Niabella beijingensis: one gene and its partner. Each later gene encodes a partner of the first gene's protein in a complex. Links are inferred from orthologs where the notes say so. Each region holds a gene or a part of one and is shown on either strand. Other genes may lie near its edges.

Region 1 (3,973 bases):
CTTATGTCATTTAATACAGGAGCGGTAGGCCTGCCCTGATCGTGCCCGGGACGGCGGTTGAGTTGCCACAGATGTACTAAAGCGCTGCTGGTTTGCCTGGAATCCCTTTGTGTTTCTATGGCTAAACAAATTGACAGTTGCCGGAAAAGCGCGCATCCGTTGCAGGATAAAAAAAATCCCCGCAGCTGCGGGGATCGGGGGTTATTCGTTTCTGCCATGGCAGTTCTTGTATTTCTTTCCGCTGCCGCAGGGACAAGGGTCATTCCGTCCAACCTTTGGCCCCACACGGATCGGTTCCTGTTTTACAGGCGGCTGGGAAGGATCAAAATAATCCTTCTCGTTGGCACCATAATCCTCACCTGCTGCATCGATCTCATCCTTGTTCACCCGCATCTTGCTCAGATCGGTCCGTTGCTCACGGCCTTCCTTGTAGCTGGGGGCTTCTTCCTGTGCGGGAAGATTGGCCTGTGTAAGGAAGGAGATGATATCCTTATTCAGGTTGGTGGTCATATTATTGAACAGCTGGAAGGCTTCTACCTTATAGATCACCAGCGGGTCTTTTTGCTCTAGGTAGGCGGTCTGCACACTTTGTTTCAGATCGTCCATCGCACGCAGGTGTTCTTTCCAGGCGTCATCGATCACCGCGAGTGTGATCGATTTTTCCATAGCAGATACCAGCTCGCGGCCTTCGCTGGTGATGGTCTTATCCAGCGGAGCCAGTACATTGATGGCTTTACGGCCGTCCATAAACGGTACTACCACATTTTCGATATGTGCGCCCTGCGTATCGCGGATGTTCTGGAACACCGGCACGGCCTGTTTTTGAATGGACTGGTTGTGCTCTGCATAACGGGCCAGTGCTTCTGCATATAATTTATCGGCGAGCTTGGTCGCATCGGTGTTGTGGAATTCTTCCTCGTTGATAGAGGTATCCATACCAAAGTTCACAATGCTGGCCAGTTTAAAGCCTTCAAAGTCCTCCTGTTCTTTAAAAGAAGTACAGAGGCTTTCGGCAACGATAGAGAAGGCATTGTCAATATCCAGGGATAAACGTTCGCCAAATAATGCGTGATTCCGTTTTTCATAAACAGCGTTCCGCTGTTTATTCATTACATCATCGTATTCCAGCAGCCGCTTACGGATACCAAAATTGTTTTCCTCCACTTTTTTCTGTGCGCGCTGGATGCTGTTGCTGATCATGCTGTGCTGGATCACATCACCTTCCTTATAACCCATTTTATCCATCATGCTGGCAATACGTTCGCTACCGAACATACGCATCAGGTCATCTTCCAGGGATACATAGAACAGCGAACTTCCGGGGTCTCCCTGACGGCCGGCACGACCTCTTAACTGGCGGTCTACCCGGCGGCTTTCATGGCGTTCAGTACCGATGATGGCCAGTCCGCCGGCCTCTTTCACCCCCGGCCCCAGCTTGATATCCGTACCACGGCCTGCCATGTTGGTGGCGATGGTCACGGCCCCAGCCAGACCCGCTTCCGCCACGATCTCCGCCTCGCGCGCGTGCTGTTTGGCGTTCAGTACATTGTGCGGTATCTTTTTCTGCTGCAGCATACGACTGAGCAATTCACTGATCTCTACCGAGGTAGTACCCACAAGAACGGGGCGGCCCGCGGTACGCAGTTGTTCAATTTCGTCAATAACCGCTTTATATTTTTCACGCTTGGTCTTATAAACCATGTCCTGCAGATCCTTACGAACAATGGATACATTCGTGGGAATGGTTACCACATCCAGTTTATAAATGCTCCACAGCTCTGCCGCTTCTGTTTCTGCTGTACCGGTCATCCCCGCCAGCTTGTGATACATCCGGAAGAAGTTCTGCAGGGTGATGGTGGCATAGGTTTGTGTGGCGGCTTCGATCTTCACATTCTCTTTGGCTTCCAGTGCCTGGTGCAGGCCGTCGGAATAACGGCGACCCTCCATGATACGGCCGGTCTGCTCGTCCACAATTTTAATAGCACCATCCACAATCACATATTCATCATCCTTCTGGAAAAGCGCGTAAGCTTTCAGCAGTTGCTGTACCGAGTGAATACGGTCTGCTTTCTGTGAGTAATCATTCAGCAATGCTTCTTTCTGTTTTAATTTTTCTTCGGAACTGGCATCGCTTTTCTCCACATCAGCAAGGGAGGCCCCGATATCCGGTAACACAAAGAAGTCGGCGTCTTCACCAACCTTTGTGATCATGCCCAATCCCTTTTCGGTAAGGTCTACAGAATTCGTCTTTTCATCGATCTTAAAGAGCAGGTCCTCATCTACAATTTTCATATTACGCTCCTGTTCCTGGAGGTAATAGTTCTCTGCTTTCTGCATTTTTACCTTTACCCCGGGTTCACTCAGGAACTTGATCAGCGGGCTGTATTTGGGCAATCCCCGGAAGGCACGGTATAAATGCAATCCGCCGGTTTTTGGATCATCTTCTCCTTTTTCAAAAAGGCGTTTGGCCTCATTTAAATTATTACGGACGATGCGCTCCTGCTCCTGGTACAATTGCTGTACACGGGGCTTGTGAATATGGTACTGCTGTTCGTCGCCTTTATCTACCGGACCACTGATGATCAGGGGGGTACGGGCGTCATCGATCAGTACGCTGTCCACCTCATCCACCATGGCATAATGGTGTTTGCGCTGTACCATTTCGGAGGCATTGTGCACCATATTATCCCGCAGGTAGTCGAAACCAAATTCATTGTTGGTACCGTAGGTAATATCGGCCAGGTAAGCATTGCGGCGGGATTCAGAATTGGGCTGATGTTTGTCGATACAATCCACCCGCAGTCCCAGCCATTCAAAAACAGGTCCGTTCCATTCCTGGTCACGGCGGGCCAGGTAGTCGTTTACGGTTACGATGTGCACGCCTTCTCCTGCCAGTGCATTAAGATAAGCGGGCAGGGTAGATACCAGGGTCTTTCCTTCCCCTGTGGCCATTTCGGCGATCTTACCGGAATGCAGCACGGCGCCACCGATCAGCTGTACATCATAGTGAACCATGTTCCAGGTGATTTTGGCACCTGCGGCAGACCAGCTGTTTTTATAGATGGCGTTATCGCCATCGATCGTAATGTATTCTGCAGTACGTGCCAGCTGCCGGTCCAGGTCGGTGGCTTTGGAAACCAGCTCGGTATTTTCTGTAAAGCGGCGGGCGGTCTCTTTCACCACGGCAAAAGCCTCCGGGAGAATTTCCTCCAGCACTTTTTCAATTTCTTTATCACGCTCCTTTTTCAGGTCATCGATCTGCTTGTAAATAGCGTCTTTCTGCAGGAGCTCCTCATGCGGCAGCTCATCTGCCTGGCCGTTGAGGGCAGCTATTTTAGCATCAATTTCGCCCAGCCCGTCCTGGATGCGCTGACGGAAAACCTGCGTTTTATTTCGCAGCTCGTCATTACTAAGTGATTGGTACTGAGTGAAATTTTTGTTGATCTGTTCGATGACAGGTGCAAGCTTTTTTACATCTTTTTCCGATTTGCTGCCACCAAACATTTTAGATAGGAAACCAAACATATGTGCTCGTAATATTATTTTATTAAAAGTAGTCCTTCTTCAAAAACAATGCTATATCCTTTTTAAGCCATTTTGACAGGAGGGCAAAGATACGAAAGTTTTTTGGGGGTTCGGGTTTTGGCCGCGGGAATCCTAATGCAGGACCGGAAACGGGGGGTGACCGCAGCACCTCCGATATTGTTGATAGCTAATGCTTCAGGTTCCAATTGTAAATCTCAAATCCCAAATCCCAAGCCTCAAATCTCAAGTCTCAAGTCTGAAATCTCAACCCCCGGTGCTCATCCCAGATCAATACTCGTATTGTCTCCGATGTTCAGGCTCCGGGTCTCGCCTTTAATGCTGGAGTCGGAGCCGATGACGGAATGTTCCAGCACAATGTCAAACAAATTGGAGAAAGCTCCTACAATGGAGTTCCGGATAATAGACTGATCCAGGAAGGTATTTTCTC
Region 2 (2,930 bases), 3.0 Mb from region 1 along the record:
GTTTAAATAAAACCAACAGCAGCCGGGAAGTGGAAGCAACTCCCCAGATCCTGGGTATGATCCGTAAAGTGGAGCATATGGTAAAAGTGGAAGAGTTATAAATTTTCCGTTCAGAGGGTTATATTTGCACCATCTTAAAAATAACCAACCTGCTTTTAGCAGGAATTATTAAAACAAGCGAGCTCCCGCTTTTGGAGCGTAAGTAAAAAATAAAGCAATGAAATTACATGAATTAAAGCCTGCAAAAGGTGCGGTACACAAAGAAAAAAGAATTGGTCGTGGTGAAGGAAGCGGTTATGGCGGTACTTCAACAAAAGGTAATAAAGGTGGACAAAGCCGCGCGGGTTATAAGCGCAAACTGGGACACGAAGGTGGCCAGATGCCGATCCAGCGCCGTACACCAAAAAGAGGGTTCAAAAATCCTGATAAGATTGTTTACAAGATCATTAATATCGGCCAGGTAGATCAGTGGGCTGAAACACATAACATTTCTGATTTTTCTGCTGAAAATCTTTACAATATGGGCTTTATCGGTAAAACAGATAAAGTAAAGGTTTTGGGTAACGGAGAAATTAAAGGAAAATTCACTTTTAAAGTTCACGCCATCAGCGAAAAGGCCAAGGCCGCGATCGAAAGCGCTGAGGGATCCGTTGAAATTTTAAAATAATTTCTCAAAAATAAATTTTGACGCACGTAGTGCGTCTTTTAATTTTGGAGAATTGACAATTTAAGAAGAATCAGGTGAAAAAACTAATTACTACACTTAAGAATATATGGAGCATCGATGAGCTGAGGAGTAAAATTCTTTTCACTTTGTTGCTTGTCTTCATTTACCGGGTAGGAAAGTACATTCCTTTACCCGGTATCAACCCCGTTACTCTGGAAGCCATTCAGAAGAATAACGCCCAGAACGGGATCCTGGATCTGATTAATACATTTGCAGGAGGCGCTTTTGAGCAGGCCTCTATTTTTGCATTGGGGGTAATGCCTTATATCACCGCATCTATTTTTATGCAGCTGATGACGGTACTGGTCCCTTCCTTTCAAAAAATGCAGAAAGAAGGAGAAAGCGGACGTAAGAAGATCAACCAGATCACCCGCTACCTGACGGTGGTGGTGACCTTTGTTCAGGCGTTTGCCTACCTGGCCTATCTGCAGCAAACCTCAGGGCCGGCCATCATGCCCGGATACGGCAGTTTCTATTTTTCATTAACTACCATCATCCTGCTTACTACAGGTACATTGTTCGTAATGTGGCTGGGTGAGAAGATCACCGATAAGGGATTGGGTAATGGTACTTCACTGATCATCATGGTAGGGATCCTCGGCCGTCTTCCGCAATCCGTTGCACAGGAGCTGACCTTCCGTTCTACCCGTACCGGTGATATCCTGATATTCATCATCGAGATCGCTTTGTTCATTGCCATTATCATGGGTTCCATCCTGCTGGTACAGGGCGTGCGCAAGGTTCCGGTGAATTATGCAAAACAGATCGTTGGAAACCGTCAGTTTGGCGGCGCCCGGCAGTTTCTGCCGCTGAAGGTGAACAGTGCCGGTGTAATGCCCATCATCTTCGCACAGGCAATCATGTTTGTTCCCACTTTGTTTACAATGGGCAGCAAAAATGCAGACCTGGGCCGGATGTTTACCGATCATACCAATGGCTGGTACATGCTGATCTATGCAGCAGTGGTGATCGGCTTTACGTTTTTGTATACAGCGCTTATCTTTAATCCTAAACAGATCTCTGATAACCTGAAACAGAACAACGGTTTTATCCCCGGTGTTAAGCCCGGTCAGCCTACCACCGATTATATCGGTACGATCATGGACCGTATCACCTTCCCGGGAGCGGTACTGCTGGCGCTTGTGGGTATTTTACCCGGTGTGATCCAGAAACTTTTTGGTATGACCCAGGGATTCTCCATGTTCTTTGGAGGTACTTCACTGCTGATCATGGTTGGGGTAGTGCTGGATACACTGCAGCAAATTGAAACCCAGCTGATGATGCGTCAATACGACGGACTGATGAAAAGCGGCCGTATCCAGGGACGCCAGAGCTCATCGGCGATTCAGATTTAATTCGTTATAAGAAATTCAATAACTTTGCAGTCCCGCAACGCAAGTTGCGGGACTTTTTTAATGAATCATATGGTAAAAATTAAAACAGATGATCAGGTAGAACTGATGCGCAAAAGTGCATTACTGGTAAGCAAAACGCTGACAGAGATCGCGGGGATTTTGAAACCGGGTGTGGCTACCCTGCGTCTGGATGAAATTATCGGAGCGTTTATCAGGGACCACAATGCGGTACCTTCTTTTCTGAATTATAACGGGTACCCGTTCAATTCCTGTATTTCCGTAAATGATGTGGTCGTACACGGGTTTCCTAATGAGAGTGAGTTAAAGGATGGCGATATCGTGTCGATTGATGTAGGCGTTATCCTGGACAAATGGCACGGAGACCATGCCTATACCTTTGCCATCGGCGAACCTGCACCCGAGGTACAGCAACTGGTCGCCGTTACAAAGGAATCGCTGTATAAAGGAATTGAAAAAGCCACCACGGGCCACCGGATCGGGGACATCGGCTTTGCCATTCAGGATTATACAGAAAAGGCGCATGGCTATGGCGTGGTAAGGGAGCTGGTAGGGCATGGCCTTGGGCAAAAGATGCACGAGGACCCGCAGGTTCCCAATTATGGAAAAAGAGGCACCGGTATGAAACTGCAGAATGGCATGGTGCTGGCTATAGAACCAATGATCAATCTTGGTAAAAAAGAGGTTTTTACAGAAAGCGATGGCTGGACCGTACGTACCAAGGATGGGAAACCCTCGGTGCATTTTGAACATGATGTATGTATACGGCAGGGAAAAGCAGACGTGCTTTCGAACTATGCTGCCATCGAGGAAGCAGAGCAGAAGAACCC

The links.
Region 2: the proteins of secA (region 1) and secY are in contact, whole or in part, in a crystal structure (PDB 3DIN), measured with the Thermotoga maritima proteins. The link is inferred for Niabella beijingensis from one-to-one orthologs. Residues at the interface, in WP_004082002.1 of Thermotoga maritima: Glu261, Ala262, Arg263, Lys300, Ala301, Arg302, Thr303, Ile304, Ile305, Leu323, Tyr324, Asp325, Pro326, Val329, Ser330, Tyr333, Ile336, Lys340, Phe345, Val349, Glu363, Phe364, Tyr374, Ser375, Gly376, Gly377, Glu393, Ile395, Thr482, Ser483; in WP_004081795.1 of Thermotoga maritima: Glu108, Gly109, Glu110, Glu111, Ala236, Glu237, Arg238, Arg239, Ile240, Thr241, Ile242, Gln243, Tyr244, Ala245, Arg246, Arg247, Val248, Thr249, Gly250, Arg251, Arg252, Val253, Tyr254, Gly256, Ala257, Ser258, Thr259, Tyr260, Leu261, Pro262.

The regions. Positions count from the first base shown.
Region 1 is NZ_JAIQDI010000001.1:3,679,502-3,683,474, forward strand. The notes cover bases 2-3,901. They hold secA (preprotein translocase subunit SecA), read right to left. Parts: upstream 3,526-3,901; coding sequence 202-3,525; downstream 2-201. Other genes in these bases: K7B07_RS15500 (sugar phosphate nucleotidyltransferase), read right to left, coding at 3,804-3,901. Also shown: more of K7B07_RS15500, read right to left, coding at 3,902-3,973. UniProt on the Escherichia coli protein: Required for protein export, interacts with the SecYEG preprotein conducting channel.
Region 2 is NZ_JAIQDI010000001.1:709,037-711,966, reverse strand. Bases 55-2,911 are described here. They hold secY (preprotein translocase subunit SecY), read left to right. Parts: upstream 55-741; coding sequence 742-2,082; downstream 2,083-2,911. Other genes in these bases: map (type I methionyl aminopeptidase), read left to right, coding at 2,152-2,911; rplO (50S ribosomal protein L15), read left to right, coding at 218-667; rpmD (50S ribosomal protein L30), read left to right, coding at 55-101. In the rest of the region: more of rpmD, read left to right, coding at 1-54; more of map, read left to right, coding at 2,912-2,930. UniProt on the Escherichia coli protein: The central subunit of the protein translocation channel SecYEG. Consists of two halves formed by TMs 1-5 and 6-10.